2 regions of the Variovorax sp. LjRoot130 genome follow, and region 1 is predicted to be linked to the other one. Evidence: predicted binding sites of a transcription regulator. Region 1 holds the regulator's gene; the other holds the start of a gene.

Region 1 (10,452 bases):
GTGGATCTCGGCGCCGAGCCGCAGCATGTCGGCCCGGTAGCGGCGGTAGCCGGTGTGGACCACGGGCTCGTCGGTGGCGGCCAGCGAGTTGGTGACCACGCTGATCTTCATGCCGCGCCGGCGGATCTCGCGCAGCACCTCCAGCCCCTCCTTGCCGGGGATCAGGTAGGGCGACACCAACGTCACGTCGGAACGCCCGCGCCGCATCTGCTCGACCACGTTGTAGCGCACGCTGTCGACGTCGAGCAGCGGCACGCCGCCGTAAGTGACCTGTTTGCCGATCACGCGCTCGGGCGAATCGGCATACGCCTCGGCGGTGGTCCAGATGAGGTCGAGCTTGCCGGCGTTGAGGTTCTCGACGATCGGGCTGTAGCCCAGCAGGTCGTTGGGCGCCGGCGGACGTGGTGCCGGGGTGGTGGCCGGGGCAGTCAGCTCCTCGAAGCGCCGCTGTCGTTCCTCCCGCGCGAGCGTGGGCGCGACCACGGTTTCGATCGGCCGCACGTGCTCGCTGTTCCAGTACAGGTCGAACAGGCTGGAAAGGCGCGGGATCAGGGCGCCGGCGACGAAGGTGTCGAGGTCGATGAAGTTCGCGCCGGCCGTCTGCGTGAAGTACGGGTTGCCGATGTTGCGCCCGCCGGCTACCGCCATCGCGCCGTCGGCGATGAAGAGCTTGTTGTGCATGCGCCGGTTGACGCGGCTGAAGTCGAAGAGCGAGGCCGAGAAGCGCCTGAGCATGCTGCCGCGCCCGGCCGGAAACGGGTTGAAGAGCCGCAGCTCGAGGTTGGGCGTGGCGGCCAGCGCGAGCAGCAGCTCGTCCTCGCCCGCAGTGTAGAGATCGTCCATCAGGAGCCGCACGCGCACGCCGCGCTGGGCCGCGTCGCGCAGCGTGCGCAGCAGGTAGCGGCCGGTCTCGTCGTTGTCGATCTGGTAGTACTGGACGTCGAGCGTGCGCTCGGCGCGGCGCGCGAGCTCGAGCCGCGTGTTGAGCGCGAAGTCGCCGCTGGGCATGAGCCGGAAGCCGCTGAGGTCCGCATCCGGCTGCGAGGCCTTGGCGATGCGGCCCAGCACGGTGCCGGTGGACAAGGGCATCGCCTTGGACGGCGTGCGCTCGAATTCGGCCGGCAGCATCGCGCAGCCGCTGGCGAGAAGAAGCACCGCCATCAAGGCCAGGCCGAGGCGAATCCAGCTTGGTAGCGGACTCGGACGGCGACTCATCGCTAGAGTGCCTTGCGCAGGTTCGCAGGCGCGATGCGCAGCGCCTCGCGGTACTTGGCCACCGTGCGGCGCGCGCACTCGATGCCCTGCTCCTTGAGCATCTCGGACACCTGGCTGTCGGACAGCGGCTTCCTCACGTCCTCGGCGCTCACGAACTGCTTGATCAGCGCGCGCACCGCGGTGCTGGAGGCGTTGCCGCCGGTTTCGGTGCCGAGCGCCGAGCCGAAGAAGTACTTGAGCTCGACGGTGCCGTAGGGCGTGGCCATGTACTTGGCGGTGGTCACGCGGCTGATGGTGGATTCGTGCAGGCCCAGCTCGTCGGCGATCTCGCGCAGCACCAGCGGCCGCATCGCGAGCTCGCCGTGCACGAAGTAGCTCTTCTGCCGCTCGACGATCGCGTTGGAGACCCTGAGGATGGTGTCGAAGCGTTGCTGGATGTTCTTGATGAACCAGCGCGCTTCCTGCAGCCGCTGCGACAGCGCCTGGCTGCCCTCGCCCTTGTGCTGCTTGAGCGCGCCGGCATAGATGTCGTGCACGCGCAGCCGCGGCATGACCTCGGGATTGAGCATGACGCGGAACTTCGCGTTGGTGCCGTGGCCGATGCGCGTGACGATCACGTCGGGCACGACGATGTTGCGCTCGACGTCGACGAAGCGGCGCCCCGGCTTGGGCTCGAGCCTGGCGATCAGCTGCAGTGCGGCGCGCACCTCGTCTTCGTTGCTGCGCGTGAGCGTGGCCAGGCGCTTGAAGTCGCGCCGCGCGAGCAGCTCCATCGGCTGCTTGCAGATCGCGATGGCGGTCTTGCGCACCTGGGCCTCCTCCTCGCTCTCCTTGGCGCTCGCCAGCTGGCGCAGCTGGATGGTCAGGCATTCGCCGAGGCTGCGGGCGCCGACGCCGGCCGGCTCCAAACTCTGCAGCAGGCCCAGCGCGACCTGGAAGTGATGCACCAGTTCGTCGAACTGGTCGTTGTCGTCGCCCGCGAGGCCCGAGGCCAGCGCCGGCAGCGAATCCTCGAGGTAGCCGTCGTCGTTGAGCGATTCGATCAGGAAGCGCAGCGCGGCGCAGTCGTTCTCGTCCAGGCGCAGCGACAGCGCCTGCCGGTGCAAGAAGGACTGCAGCGATTCCTGGCTGCGCGCGAGCTCGGTCGCATCGGTGCGCTCGTCGTCGCCGAGGTTGTTGGCGCGCGCGGGCGCATCGCCGCCCCACTCGCTGTCGTCGGGCGCGAGGTCGACCGTACCGTCGCCCTCCCAGTCGGGTTCGCTGTCGGCGGGCGCAGCCGCTTCGGCATCGCCGTTGGCGGCGACCGCCACCTCGGCCGGCGCCGCGGCCGAGCCGGGGACGAAGTCAGCCTCGCCCTCGGCCTGGCGGTCTTCGTCGCGCACCGGCGCATCGGCCGCCTCGAGACCGAACTCCTCGCGCGGCGCCTCTTCGGCCGTGCGTTCGAGGAACGGGTTCTCGTCGAGCATCTGCTCCACTTCCTGGCTCAATTCGAGCGTGGAGAGCTGCAGCAGCCGGATCGACTGCTGCAGCTGCGGCGTGAGCGCCAGGTGCTGGGAAACGCGCAGCGAGAGCCCTTGCTTCATCGAAGTACGGTCCCCTACATCCGGAAATGCTCGCCCAGGTACACGCGTCGTACCTCGGCGTTGTCGACGATCTCCGAAGGCGTGCCTTGTGCCAGCACATGCCCGTCGCTGATGATGAAGGCGTGATCGCAGATGCCCAGCGTCTCGCGCACGTTGTGGTCGGTGATGAGCACGCCGATGCCGCGTTCCTTCAGGAAACTGATGATCCGCTGGATCTCGATCACCGCGATCGGGTCGATGCCGGCGAAGGGCTCGTCCAGCAGGATGAAGCGCGGCTGCGTGGCCAGCGCCCGCGCGATCTCGACGCGGCGGCGCTCGCCACCCGACAGCGCCAGCGCCGGCGAATCGCGCAGATGGTCGACGCGCAGGTCGTGCAGCAGTTCGCCGAGGCGCTCCTCGATGCGCTGCTTCGACAGCGGCACCGGCCGGCCCGCGTCGTCGGGTTCGCGCTGCAGCTCGAGCACGGCGCGCACGTTCTCCTCGACCGTGAGCTTGCGGAAGATCGACGCTTCCTGCGGCAGGTAGCTCAAGCCCATGCGGGCGCGGCGGTGGATCGGCATGTGCGCGATCGGTTCGCCGTCGATGCTGATCTCGCCCGCATCCGCCCGAACCAGCCCGACGATCATGTAGAAGGAGGTGGTCTTGCCCGCGCCGTTGGGCCCCAGCAGGCCGACCACCTCGCCCTTTTGCACGCCGAGCGAGACGTCCTTGACGACCTTGCGGCTGCCGTAGCTCTTCTGCAGGCCGCGCGCCTCGAGGCGGCTGCCCAGGACTTCGTTGCCGCCGCTCACTTGCGCTGCTCTCCGCCGAGCGTGGTGGTCGAGCGCAGGCCCGTTCCGGACGCCGGCGCGGAGGCGGCCGGCGCCGCCGGCCTGGCGGACCCGGCAGCGGGCGCCGAGGCGGCCGCCTTGGGCGTGAGGATGGCCTTGACGCGGCCGCCGGGCTGGGTCGCCACGCCCGCATTGGGCGGCAGCGGCGAGCCGTTGACGGTGAAGGTGTCGTTGCTCTGGTCGTAGACGATCAAGGGTCCGCTGCTTTCGTCGTTGGGTGTCGCGCCGACCAGGCGACGCATCACCGCACGGCGGATGAACTTCACGTTGTCGGCGCGGCTGTCGTACTCGATGACTTCCGACTCGCCCTCGATCCACTCGTCGGGGCCGGCGTCGCGCTTCTGCTTGAAATAGGCCAGCTTGCCGGGCGCGGCCGTGACGATGCCGTACTGGTAGCCCTCGGGATCCTGCCGCACGTCGATGCGGATGCCGCGGATGATGATGGTGCCCTTGGTCACCACCACGTTGCCGGTGAAGACGCTGGTCTGCTTGAGGTCGTCGTAGCGCATGGCGTCGGCCTCGATGTTCATCGGCTTGGTGCGGTCCGCCTTCTCGGCCTGCGCCGCCGACACGAGGCCGGCCACGCCCAAGGCGAATACGAAAGCGCGACAAAGGTGGCGAGAAACGGAGGAGGAATGTAACGACGTCATAAAAGGCACGAAACTTGCTGGGCGATTGTATGCGGCCTCATGGATCCGGTTTCCGCCGGCGGATGAAAAAGCCCGCCGAAGCGGGCTTCCTGCTGGTTGCCGCGACGAGCGGCGGGAGGCGCTTTTTTACGCGCTCTTGCGCGCTTCGCCGACCAGGAAGTCAGTGACCTGCAGCGCGCGGTCCATGCTGCGCGCGAGTTCGCCGTCCGTATACCACCTGCCCGCGATGCCCATCGCGGGCACGCCGGCCACTTGGTAAGCCTCCTGCAGCTGCTTGGCGCGCTGGATCTTGCTCGCCACGCTGAAGGACTTGAAGTTCTCGGTGAACTTGGCCTTGTCGAGGCCGTTGGCCGCGGCCCAGTCGATGATCTGCTGCTCGCCTGAGAGGTTCTGGCGCTGCTGGTGGATCGCGGCGAACACCTTGCGCTGGTATTCGTCGACCTTGCCCATCGCTTCCAGCGCGTAGTAGAGCCGCTGCTGCGGCTGGAAGCTGGGCTGGAAGGCGACCGGCACGCGCTTGAAAGACACGTGGGCGGGCAGCTTCTTGATCCAGGTCTCGAGCGTCGGCTCGAAGGCGTTGCAATGCGGGCAGCTGTACCAGAAGAACTCGATCACCTCGACCTTGCCGGCCGGCGCGTCGACCGGCACGCGCTTGTCGAGCACGGCGTAGTCGGTGCCCGCCTTGGGCGCGAGCGCCTGGGCGTGCGAAGGTGAGGCGAAGGGAAGAAGCCCCAGCGAAGTGGCGGCCAGCGAAAAGTCACGACGTTTCATATTAAGAAGTTCTCCTGTGCGGCTGACAGAGCCCGCGGCTGGCCCGGAGTTCCCGGACCGGCGAGCTTGAGTATGGATGAAGGCTCAGCGCTGGACGCGCACCAAGGCAGATTCGAGGCCACCGCCGTCGAGCCGCTCCTTGAGCCGGTCCGCATCTTCCTTCTTGTTGAAAGGCCCCGCGCGCACGCGGTAGACGGTGCGGCCGGCCTGCTCGCGCTCGGTGATGCGCGCTTCCACGCCCATCAGCGAAAGCTTGGCGCGCTGCGCCTCGGCGTCCTCGGGGGTGCGGAAGGCGCCGGCCTGGACGAAATACATGAAAGGATCGGTGCTGGCGCTGGGCGCCGCGGCGGCGGTGGTGGCGCCGGGGCTGGCACCCGAACGTGCCCGCGCGAGATCGCCGATCGGGTCGTTCGATGGCGGCACCGCGTTGGCTTCGGCCGGCAGGGGCGGCCGTCCGGCGCGCTGTGGCTGTTGCTGCTGCGCGCCGGGTGGCACCACCACGGGCGCCGGCGCGGTCGGCGGCGTGGGCGCCCCCGCCGTGGCAGGCTGGGGCGGTGCGGGCGTCGCGGGTGCCTGCGGGCGGGCGGCGCCTGCCTTGCCGGCGAGCGGGCCGTTGGGGTCCCAGTCGCGGTTCTTGCGCGCCTCGGCTTCGTCTTGCTCGGGGCCGCCGCGCTGGGTCTTGGTCATGAAGGGGATCGGCACCTTGGTCACATAGACCGCGATGCCCAGCGCCACGCCCAGCCCCAGCACCAGGCCGACGATCAACCCAATGACGATGTTGCCGCTCTGTCTTTTAGTCATGGTTCGAAATCACATCTTGCGCGGCGCGCTCACGCCGAGAATTGCCAGCCCATTGTGCAGCACCTGCGCGGTGGCCGCGACCAGCGACAGGCGGGCCCGCTTGACCGGCTCCTCGTCCACCAGGATGCGCTCGGCGTCGTAGTAGCTGTGGTAGCAGGCAGCCAGTTCGCGCAGGTAGAAGGTGACGTCGTGTGGCGCAAAATCCTTGGCCGCGGCCGCGAGCATGTCGGGGTACCTGGCCAGCAGCAGCAGCAGCGCCTGCGCGGCCGGGCTTTGCAGCGGCGCGAGCTCGACATCCGCCAGCGCGGCCGCATCGCCGCCCCAGGCCGCCAGCACCGAGCAGATGCGCGCATGCGCGTACTGCACGTAGTAGACCGGGTTGTCGTTGTTCTGCGCCAGCGCGAGGTCGATGTCGAAGGTGTATTCGGTGTCGGGCTTGCGGCTCAGGAGGAAGAAGCGCACGGCGTCGGTGCTGGTCCACTCGATCAGGTCGCGCAGCGTCACGTAGCTGCCGGCGCGCTTGCTGATCTTGACCTCTTCGCCGCCGCGCATCACGCGCACCATGGTGTGCAGCACGTACTCGGGATAGCCGGCCGGGATGCCGACGTTCGCGGCCTGCAGGCCGGCGCGCACGCGCGCGATCGTGCCGTGGTGGTCGGTGCCCTGGATGTTGACCACCTCGCCGAAGCCGCGCTCCCACTTGGCGATGTGATAGGCGACGTCGGGCACGAAGTAGGTGTAGCTGCCGTCGCTCTTGCGCATCACGCGGTCCTTGTCGTCGCCGTAGTCGGTCGACTTCAGCCACAGGGCGCCGTCCTGCTCGTAGGTCTTGCCGGCCTCGATGAGCCGCTTCACCGTCGCCTCGACCCGGCCGCTGGTGTAGAGGCTCGATTCGAGGTAGTAGTTGTCGAAGCGGACCTGGAAGGCCTTCAGGTCCAGGTCCTGCTCGTGGCGCAGGTAGGCCACGGCGAACTGGCGGATCGAGTCGATGTCGTCGACGTCGCCGCTCGCGGTGTATTCGCGGTCGTCCGAGCGCACGGTCTTCTTCGCCTTGAAGTCTTCGGCGATGTCGGCGATGTATTCGCCGTTGTAGGCCTGCTCGGGCCATTCGGCATCGCCGGGCTTGAAGCCCTTGGCGCGCAGCTGGGTGCTGGTGGCGAGCGTCTGGATCTGCACGCCCGCGTCGTTGTAATAGAACTCGCGCCAGACCTGCGCGCCCTGCGAGGCGAGCAGGTTGCAGATCGCGTCGCCGAGCGCGGCCTGGCGGCCGTGGCCCACATGCAGCGGGCCGGTCGGGTTGGCGGAGACGAACTCGACCAGCACGCGATCGCTGCGCGCGGCCTGGCGGCCGAAGGCCTCGCCCGCGGCCAACACCTCGCGCACCACCTGCTGCTTGGCAGCGGTCTTGAGGCGGATGTTCAAGAAGCCGGGGCCGGCGATCTCGATGGCATCGACCCACTGCGCGAAGGCCGGGGTGGCCTGGAGCGCGGCGCTGATGTCCTCGGCCAGTTCGCGCGGCTTGCGCGCCAGGGGCTTGGCGAGCTGCATCGCCGCGGTGCTTGCGAAATCGCCATGCGCCGCGACCTTGGGCGATTCGAACGCGGCTTTGGCGCCGGCGCCGGGCGAGAAGGATTCGAGCGTGTTCGCGAGCGCCGCGAGCAGCTCCTGTTTGACCAATAGCATCGCGGGATTTTACCGGGGGCAAACCCGGCCCCGGCCGGCCATGGTCATCCAGGCGTTGCCTCGGGCCGTTAGCATGGGCGGCCCCGGCCGGGGCTCCTGTCACAACCACCCTTGAGGACACCTACACCATGAAGAAGCTTCTCTCCCTGTTTGCCGTGGCCGCCTGTCTCTCCATCGGCGTCGCGCACGCGCAGGACAAGGCCCCCACGGCCCAGCAAAGCAAGATGGCGACTTGCAACAAGGACGCCGGCGACAAGAAGGGCGACGAGCGCAAGGCCTTCATGAAGACCTGCCTCTCGGCCAAGCCGGTGACGCAGCAGGACAAGATGAAGAGCTGCAATGCCGACCCCAAGGCCAAGGCCCTGAAGGGCGACGAGCGCAAGGCCTTCATGAAGGAATGCCTCTCCGCCAAGCCGGCTGCCTGAGCGAAGCCGCAACCCAGCAAAGAAAAGGCCCCGCAGGCTTCGGCCTGACGGGGCTTTTTCTTTGCGGTCAGCGCACTTCGCAATCGACGGTGTTGCTCTTCGTGCCGCTGGTGCCTCTGGTGTTGCTGGAGGCCGAGGATGAAAACACCGGCGGCGGGGTGAATTTGAGCCCGGGGTTGGTGGGCAATACCACCGGCGGCTGTACGACGGAGGGTGTGAAGCCAAACTGCCCGGCCGAGAATTGTTGCGACCCTCCCTTGTTCGACACGTTGATCAAGCCGTCGATCACCTGCACATACAGGCCTGGCGCGAGCGCGCCCGGCACGGAAGGTGCGCGCGGCACGGAGGGGATCTGGACCTGCGCGACCCTCTCCCAGACGGGCAAGGCTGTCCCCGCATCGCTTCGCACCGGGCTGGCGGCCGAGGCCAGGCTGGCTTGCGCATAAGCGCGCCGCGCCAGGGCGACGGCCGGATCCGGCCGGTAGAAGAGATTGAAACTGCCTGCGCCGGCATCGACGGTGGTTTCGCCGGCCTCGATGGCCAGGCGGCCGGCGCCGGGGGTTGCGCTTGCGACCACCTGCAGCTGACCGGCGGCCAGCTCGAGCGTGGCGGCACTGGCGATCTTCAGCCGGGTCTTGGGGCCCAGCACGGCCTGGCGGCCGTCGGCCAGGCCGATGCGAACGTAGGTGTCCTGCTCGCTCGTCAGGGTGTCGCCCACGTCGATTACGGATTGCGGCGACAGCACTTTCAGCACGCCATCGGCCTTGACGGCCATGACGAAGCCGCTCAGCTGCGTCACCTGCGCGACCGGCGTGCCGGCGTGGGCTTGCGCTGCGCAGAGCGACAGCGCGGCCAGGAAGGATGCGAGGACAGGGAATTGGAGGTTCATGGTCGGCCCCGGTTAGTTGCAGTACATCTTCTTGGTCGGCTCGTTCTTGGCGCCGACCGTGTCGCTCGCCGCTTCCTTTGTTTCTTCCTTGGTCGCTTCTTTCTTGGATTCCGACTTGACGACCGGCTGAGACACCGTGGTGCTGACGGTGTTGATGATGTCGACGGTCGTGTTCACGGCCTGGGTGAGGGGCGTTGACGAGAGGGTGGTCTGCACAGGTGGCAGCACGACCGAGCAGCCCATCAGTGCAGGGGTCGCGGTGCAAGCGGCGAGGTTCGGCAGCACGGCGGAGCAACCCGTCGTGCTGGGTGCACTGATGCATTGCGACAACGTTGGCAGCACGGCAGAACACCCCGACCGCGTGGGCACGGCCGTGCAGGTGCCGAGGCTCGGCAGGATCACGCTGCATCCGGGCATGCTGGGCGTGCTGGTACAGGCGGCCAGGCTGGGCAGCACGGCGGTACAGCCGTCCATGGCCGGGTCGGCGATACATGCGCTCAGCGTGGGGAGCGCTGGCGCAGGCGCAGGTGACAGGGGCGGCGCAGGCGGCGGCAACACGACCGAGCAGCCGGCGGTGGCCGGATTTTCCTGGCAGGCCGCGAGGGTCGGCAGCACCGCGGCGCAGCCTGTCAGCGCCGTGTCGGCCATGCAATCGGCCAGCGAGGGGCGCAGCACGATGCCCTGCGCCGTCACGCGGCCGCTGATCGAATCTACGGTGGACTGGTTGTCGAAGGTGGCCGCGGAGGTCAGCACGATGTTGCCCGCCTGCGAACTGACGGGGCTTTGCAGCGTGAGGTTGCCGGCGACGTCGATGTTGATGGGGCCGCTGCCCAGCGAAGTGATGCCGGTTTCGGGGCCGGCAATGCCGATGATCAAGGGCGTGTTGTTGCCGCGGAAATTGAATCCGCCGGCCCCGCCGGCAAAGCCGGCCATCTGCTGCACCTGGTTGCCCGCGTGGGTGAGGTTGACCGATCCGGTGTCCGCGCGGGCCGACAGCGTCACCACGGTGATGGGCGCCGTCTGGTTGATGTCGCCCGCAGCGGTGCGCAGTTCGAGCCGGCTGCCGGGCCCGCCGGTGATGGCCCCATTGATGTTGATGCCCGCGGCGGCATACAGCGCCAGGCTCGTGTCGCTGGTCCACGTCACGGCGTCGACCACCTGGATGATGCCGGCGCCCGTGCCCGCCGCGTTGTCGGTGGTGACCACCACCATGCTGCTGGCGAGCGCGGCCTGCAGCGCGCCGACGGTCAGCAGCGAGTCGCTCACGGCGCCGGTGGCGACGAAGGTGGCGGCCGAGCTATCGGTGCCCACCATGCCCGCGACGGTGGCGCTGGCCTGGTCGTTCGCGATGTAGATGTTGGTCGGGTCCAGCAGCAGGGTGCCGGTGCGGCCGTTCGGCGCGCGCGTATCGACGCGGCCCCGCATGTCCAGCGTGTGGCCCGAGGTCTCGATGAAACCGCCGTCGCCCGAGCGAGCGCCGCCGCGGGCGCTGATGCTGCCGTAGACGCGCGTGGTGCCGTCGGACCAGGCGATCACCTTGCCGCCGTTGCCGGATTCGATGGCGTCGGCGCGGATGCTGGCGTCGCCGGAAACGTAGAGCTGCTG
Region 2 (6,772 bases), on a different contig from region 1:
GCTGTCGGCGGGCCTGAGGCCCGACTATGAAAACATCACGGGCTACACCTTGGGCTTTTCGGCACCGTCGTCCCAGCGCGTCAGCGACCTGTACAGATCTTTCGTACCGACTGCCACATGGCGTCTCGAGGAGGGCATGGTGTTCCACATGTACACGTCCGCTCGCGGCCTGGCCGTCAGCGACACGGTCCTGGTGACAGAATCCGGCGCCGAGCGATTGACTCGCACGCCCCGCAAGATCTTCGAAACTGGGGTGAAAGCATGATGATCAGCCGCATGGAATCGGTTCGCAACGTGTCCGAAACCCCCGTGGGGAGACGAAAGGCTGGAGTCAGCGTTTCGAATGTCTCGAAGTCCTATGGAGCGTTCAAGGCGCTCGACAACGTCTCACTCGCTGTCGAACCGGGAGAGTTCGTCGCGCTTTTGGGGCCCAGTGGTTCCGGCAAGTCGACTCTGCTCATGATGATCGCGGGCTTCGAAACACCGAGCTCGGGCGACCTCCTGGTGGAAGGTGTACGCGTCAACGACCAGCCTGCATACAAGCGCGGCTTCGGGGTGGTCTTCCAGCGCTATGCCTTGTTTCCACACATGACGGTTGCTGAGAATGTGGCGTACCCGCTCTTTCGTCGTGGAGTCAAGGGCACGGAGGTCCAGGCAGAGGTGGCCAAGGCACTGGACCTGGTCGCGCTCGGAGGGATGAGGAACAGGCTGCCAGCCCAACTGTCCGGCGGTCAGCAGCAGCGGGTCGCTCTCGCGCGTGCTCTTGTATTCAAGCCGCCTCTCTTGCTCATGGATGAGCCATTGGGCGCGCTGGACCGCAAGCTGCGCCAGCAGTTGCAACTGGAGATCAAGCAAATCCACAGGCAGATCGGGAGCACGATCATCTTTGTAACCCATGACCAGGAAGAAGCGCTGTCGATGGCAGACCGAGTCGCGGTTCTTGAAGGTGGTCGCTTACAGCAATTTGGATCACCTCGCGACCTCTATGAGAGCCCCGCGAGCGCGTTCGTTGCGGATTTCATTGGGGAAACCAGCTTCCTGCCCGTGGTGTTGTCGCCGGCTGGAACGGAAATCAACGCAGAAATCGCCTCGTTGGGAACTCGGCGGTCGATACCCGTTGAACGGGTCCTCACCCGTTCAACCTCTGGCCGACTTGCGATTCGTCCGGAGAACGTGCAACTGCGTCTTTCCGAAGATGGGCCAGCTCGCGTTGTTGAATCAGCGTACGCCGGGACGACTCAGGTGGTGCTTGTCGAAGTTGGCGACGTTCAACTCCTCTCTCGCTCGCAGATGACCCCTGACAGGCAGTTGTTCCATGCCGGGCAGCGCGTTGAAGTCGATCTCGACGCGGCGCACGCGATGGTCTATCCCAACGAATAGGCGGCTGACCTGATATGAATCATCCCCGCCACTTCACTCGAGAATCCGCAATCTTGGCGGCGCTTGAAGCGTTCGATTCGGGTCGATTCCTGGCCGATCTGGATCGCCGGGTTTCGTACCGCACGGAAAGCCAAGTCGAAAGCAGCGCCCCTGTGCTTCACGCGTACTTGCGCAACGAGATCGCACCGGCTCTCGGTCGTCTCGGGTTCACATCCCGGATCGTCGCCAACCCGGCGGGCGTAGACGCTCCAATTCTTCTGGCAGAACGGATCGAGGGGGAGGACCTGCCGACAGTCGTCACATATGCGCATGGAGACGTTGTCCGTGGCTATGACGACCAATGGCGAATAGGTCTTGAGCCCTGGAAGGTCGTCGTCGAAGGAGATCGCTGGTATGGACGCGGCACCGCCGACAACAAGGGGCAGCATTCGATCAACGTCGCCGCGCTTGAATCTGTGATCGCGGCCCGAAATGGGAGTGTCGGCTTCAACATCAAGCTGGTGTTTGAAACCGGCGAGGAGATCGACTCGCCGGGGCTCGAGGCCGTTTGCGCAGCCGAGAAGGATTTTCTGGCAGGCGATCTCTTCCTTGCATCGGATGGGCCTCGCGTTGCAGCAGACAGACCGACCATCTTCCTCGGCTCACGCGGCGAGCTCAACTTCCAGCTCGAGGTCGATCTACGGGACGGCGCACATCACTCTGGCAACTGGGGAGGCGCGCTACGCAACCCTGCCGTCGTTCTGTCTCATGCGATCGCGACGATGATCGACAAGGATGGCCGCATCCTGGTGAAAGGGCTCCTTCCTCCTCCGATCTCTTCCGCTGTACGTGCCGCGATTTCCGATCTCGTCCTCGGAGGCGACGAGCACGCCCCCGCGGTGGATCCATCTTGGGGAGAGCCTGGGTTGACCCCGGCAGAAAGGGTCTGGGCATGGAACGCGTTGGAGGTGGTTGCGTTCAAGGCGGGAAATCCCGACGCACCAGTCAATGCAATCCCCCCCACAGCTCGGGCACATTGCCAATTGAGGTACGTTGTTGGCACGGACTGGGAGAACGCGCACCGGTACCTTGAAGAGCACCTCGCTGCCAACGGAATCTCATCCGTGAAGGTCACGGTGCAGCCCTCCGCGACCGCAACTCGCCTGGATCTGAACGATCCTTGGGTCGCATGGACGCTGCGCTCGATCGAAGCGACGTCGGGGAAAAAGCCTGCCCTGCTGCCGAATATCGGGGGCACCGTTCCCAATGCGATCTTCGCTGAGATCCTTAACTTGCCCACGGTATGGGTTCCCCATTCCTATGCCGCGTGCTCGCAGCACGCGCCGAACGAACACCTCTTGGGGTCGGTAGCGCGTGAAGCCTTGGCCGTGATGGCCGGAATCTGGTGGGATCTTGGAGACGATGGGGCTGAGGTAGCCGCCTCACGCAAATGCCGATCTGCCGCCTAGGTTCTAGTGTCCGCTGGCTTTGAGCCGGGTTTGCTGCAAACAGTTCTACCTTAGGCCCCATCGGGTCGCGGCAGAACATGAGGACCTTATACGTTCACGATCGCAGCCCCGGCGAAGGAAGCCATCGTCACTCTGATTTAGAGCCCGACAGAAGCCGCTGAATCTGGACCGAATGGGCCGCGTTTCGTGCCCCGCTCAATGGCTGAATAGATCCATCGGTGTCACGGGCCTTCGCGATGATGCTCACTGGGCCGGGCCTTCGCGGCAGCGGAAGCGTCGCTGCGAACTGCTGCCATTCGAATTCGTGACGGGGCCGGACCTCGGCCGATTGCCACGTTGCCGCGCCATCGGTGCTGAGAGCCACGCCACTGATGCCGTTGTCGCTCCAGGCCCAGCCCTTGACTTCCACCTCATCCGTGGAGATGGTGTCGTCGGGCGCGGGATGGGTGATCAGCGAATTGGGCTCGACTGCCCACACCGGCTCTTGAACGACTTCGCCCCCGTGCTCCTTGTCGCGGTTGTACCAGACGGTAGTGAAGGGGGCGTTCGCACGCCGGCCCCGAACCGACAGCCGGCACAGCCACTTGGTCATGTTGGTGCCAAACCAACCAGGCACGATGAGCCGGACCGGCCCGCCCCGCTCGCGCGTCAGGGGTGCGCCATTCAACTCGTAAGCGACGAGCACCTCGTGCGAAAGAGCCTTCGAGATCGGCAAATCCTTGCGATACCGATTCATCCTGCGGCCGCCGAACTCCCCGCTGTCGAGGCCGTCCGACCAGACATGGGTGGCGCCGGTCTCGAGCTGCGCGTGCTCGAGCAGCACAGCCAGCGGCACACCCGTCCATCGGACGTTGCCCACGCGCCAGAGATTGGCGCTGGCCGGTACCAGGGGGCTGCCAAAGCACTCGTGGAAGGCGGTGACGGAGACTGAAGGCAGTCGCCTCAGACCGTCCAGATCGATCGAGAAAGGCCTGCGAACGAGCCCGTCCACTTGCAGTCGCCAGCGCTTGGCGTCGACTTCGACGGAACCCATGTGGATGGTCTCGAAGAGCTGCGCATCGGATGTGATGAAGTCGCGCAGCCCCGCAGGGATGGGTGGCGGCTTCAGATGGAATCCGGGAGACCGGCTAAGGACGACTGATCGACGCTCCTCCCCCTCGGGAAGTGGTGGCAGAAACATGGAGCTATTCATCCGGAATCCCAACGGTCATCTCATCGTCGAGCAGCCGCGGAAACTGCGGATCGGACTGCCCCGACCAAACGACCGGCTCGTGGCGGCGGCGTTCGACACCCAGCGAGAAAACGTCAAATCGGTTGTAGTAGCCCACCACGTCATGGAACTGCTTCGGCTCGATGCACTTGTTCAAATCGAACTCGGCATAGGCGATCCCCTCCTCATTCTGGAGCGTGTCGCCGACTTGCGTGCCGGTCGGGTCCACGAACATCGACGCGCCGCGCGGAGTGCCGTCGACCACTTCTGCCACGGCCGGATCGCGATCCACCAGGAAGTCGCGCATGGCCTTGTCCATGAAGCTCGCGCAGATGATACCGAACGCCTTGGCTTCGAATGAATGAGCGGACGCCCGAATGCGGTTCGCCGCAACGTTGTCGAAGTTTCCGCCCCCCGACGGCTTGCGCGTGGGCCACATCGGAGGCCAGCTGGATACATGAATCTGCTCTGCTTGCGCCATGAGCGAGAAGCGTGCGAGTGGGTTGGTGTTCTCGCCGCAGATCAAGCCGCCGATGCGCCCGAAACGTGTCTGGGCGACTCGAAGCCCCTGTCCGTCTCCCGGCGCCCAGACCAGCTTCTCGTAGAAGGTCGGCACCAGCTTGCGATGATGGTTGAGCAACTCACCCGTTTCGCCGATCAGGATGTTCGAATTCCAGATGCAGCCGGCGCTGGCGGTGCTGCGTTCGCTGATGCCCATCGACACGCACACCCCGAAGCGCTTGGCGGCCGCAGCAATCAAGGCCACCTCGGGCCCCGGCAGGTAGACGCTGTTCTCGACCATTGCCTCGAACAGATCGTGGTTGTAGATCGGCGCCCACAGTGCCGCCCACACGGGGAATGCCGGAATATAGGTTTCTGGGAACGCAATCACCTGTGCGCCATTGAGGGCTGCCTCCTTGATGATCGAAACCGCCTTCTCGGTCGTGGCGGTCTTGTCGAGCAGCACCGGCGCTGCGTGGGCGGCGGCAACTTTCACCCGGGGCAATGAACTCATGTCAGGTCTCGCTATGCGTTGCAGAGGCGCACAGGATAGTTGCCAGTGTGGCTGGGCAGATACTCACAAAAGCGCAACGAGAGGTGCATTTTTGCAGGCTCCACTGTCGATGCAGGATCTGCGCACAGAGGCTTGCGAATTTCCCGGCGGCCATTTGCACAAAACATGCTCACCATCACCATGTCACGGACCTGCTCCGTTCAACCCAGCCTGGAGGGACTATGGACCCATCACACGAGTACGTTCGGCTTTCCCGCACCGGCCCCTGCGCATGCGGCAGCACCAATGGTGACGATGAGGAGTGCCTCGCGAAAAAGCCTGCGAATGCCGACGATGCGCTGGCCGGCGCCATGGCCCAGGGCATGCTGCACGGCCTGTTTCCCGAGCGCAGCCTGCGCCGAGCCTTCGTCAAGACGCTGGGTCGGGCGGGGGCGCTGGCTGCACTCACGACCTTTACGCCACTGACCCAGCTTGCCGCCGTTGCGCAGGAGCGCCAGGGCGCGCCGGAGAAAAAGCGGCTCGCTGTCGGTTTCCTGCCCATCACATGCGCGACGCCGCTGATCTATGCGGAGCAACTCGGACTGTTCCCGCGCGAGGGCCTGGAACTGAGCCTGCAGAAAATCGCCGGAATCGCGCTGATTCGCGACAAGATGGTCAACGGCGAATTGGACATCTCCCAGCAGGTGATGCCCGTTGCGCTGGCCATGTCGGCCGGCATTGGCGGGGCTCCCATCCCCGTCCGTGTGATGACGGTGCTCAACCAGAACGGCAATTCGCTGGTCCTTGCGATGAAGCACAAGGACAACCGTGACCCGAAGAACTGGAAGGGTTTCAGGTTCGCCGTGCCGTTCGAGCAATCCCATCAGATGCTCCAACTCCGCCACTACCTCGCATCGGCAGGGCTGGACCCGGAGCGGGACGTGTCCTACCGCGTCGTTCCTCCGTCCGAGTATGTTTCCAATCTTCGGGTGGGCAACATCGACGGCTTTTTCGGCGGCGAGCCGGGCGGCCAACGGGCCGTGTACGAAGGTGCGGGCTTCATTCACTTGGTCTCGAGCGAGATTTGGCCGGAGCATCCTTGCTGCTCGGTCACAGCAACCGAGGCCTGGATCAAGGCACATCCGAACAGCTTCATGGCCGCCTACCGCGCGCTCATCGCAGCGAGCCTGCATGTGTCCGAGCCTGCCAATCGCACGGGGATGGCCAAGATCCTTGCCCAGCCCCAGTATCTCAACCAACCGGAAACGGTCGTGGACCAGGTCCTCACCGGCAGGTATGCCGATGGACTCGGCAACGTGAAGACCCTGCCGCGCCGCATCGACTTTCAGCCTTTCCCCCACTATTCCAGCGCGGTCTGGCTTCTGACGCAGATGCGCAGATGGAACATGATCAAGGAAGACCTGGACTACAAGGGTCTCGCCCGCCAGGTGATGCTGGCCACCGATGCAAAGCGCCTCATCGAGGAGCGCGGCGGCAGGGCACCCGAGATCGGATTCCGCAAGGAAACCATTCTGGGCAAGAGCTTCGACTCCGACCGCCCCGTCGAATATCTGAAGTCGCTGGGCAGGGCGTGATCATGCAGAGCTCGATCTCGACCTCACGCTCCTGGCTGACTACCCTGGCGATCGGCTTGCTGCTTCTGGCGGTCTGGCATGTTCTCGCCTCCAGCGGGGGCGGCAGTGCGCCGGCGGAGATTTCGGACTACGACAGGCTGATGGG

Evidence for each region. Region 1 encodes sigma-54, which starts transcription at its own class of promoters, with help from an activator protein. Its sites were predicted from a motif close to TGGCANGNAANCTGCTTT; they were not measured.
Region 2: the regulator sigma-54 is predicted to act here: its motif matches at 5,208-5,225, upstream of ACSQ86_RS34085 (CmpA/NrtA family ABC transporter substrate-binding protein).

The regions. Positions count from the first base shown of each region.
Region 1 is NZ_CAXURM020000001.1:5,474,120-5,484,571, forward strand. It holds gene ACSQ86_RS27140 (phospholipase D family protein) at 1-1,215, opposite strand, end outside; gene ACSQ86_RS27145 (RNA polymerase factor sigma-54) at 1,218-2,798, opposite strand; gene lptB (LPS export ABC transporter ATP-binding protein) at 2,813-3,589, opposite strand; gene lptA (lipopolysaccharide transport periplasmic protein LptA) at 3,586-4,278, opposite strand; gene ACSQ86_RS27160 (thiol:disulfide interchange protein DsbA/DsbL) at 4,405-5,049, opposite strand; gene ACSQ86_RS27165 (SPOR domain-containing protein) at 5,134-5,850, opposite strand; gene argS (arginine--tRNA ligase) at 5,860-7,533, opposite strand; gene ACSQ86_RS27175 (PsiF family protein) at 7,662-7,958, shown strand; gene ACSQ86_RS27180 (hypothetical protein) at 8,026-8,847, opposite strand; gene ACSQ86_RS27185 (two-partner secretion domain-containing protein) at 8,860-10,452, opposite strand, start outside.
Region 2 is NZ_CAXURM020000002.1:886,356-893,127, forward strand. It holds gene ACSQ86_RS34060 (M24 family metallopeptidase) at 1-265, shown strand, start outside; gene ACSQ86_RS34065 (ABC transporter ATP-binding protein) at 262-1,380, shown strand; gene ACSQ86_RS34070 (M20 family metallopeptidase) at 1,395-2,828, shown strand; gene ACSQ86_RS34075 (molybdopterin-dependent oxidoreductase) at 2,956-4,008, opposite strand; gene ACSQ86_RS34080 (carbon-nitrogen hydrolase family protein) at 4,013-5,053, opposite strand; gene ACSQ86_RS34085 (CmpA/NrtA family ABC transporter substrate-binding protein) at 5,275-6,627, shown strand; gene ntrB (nitrate ABC transporter permease) at 6,630-6,772, shown strand, end outside.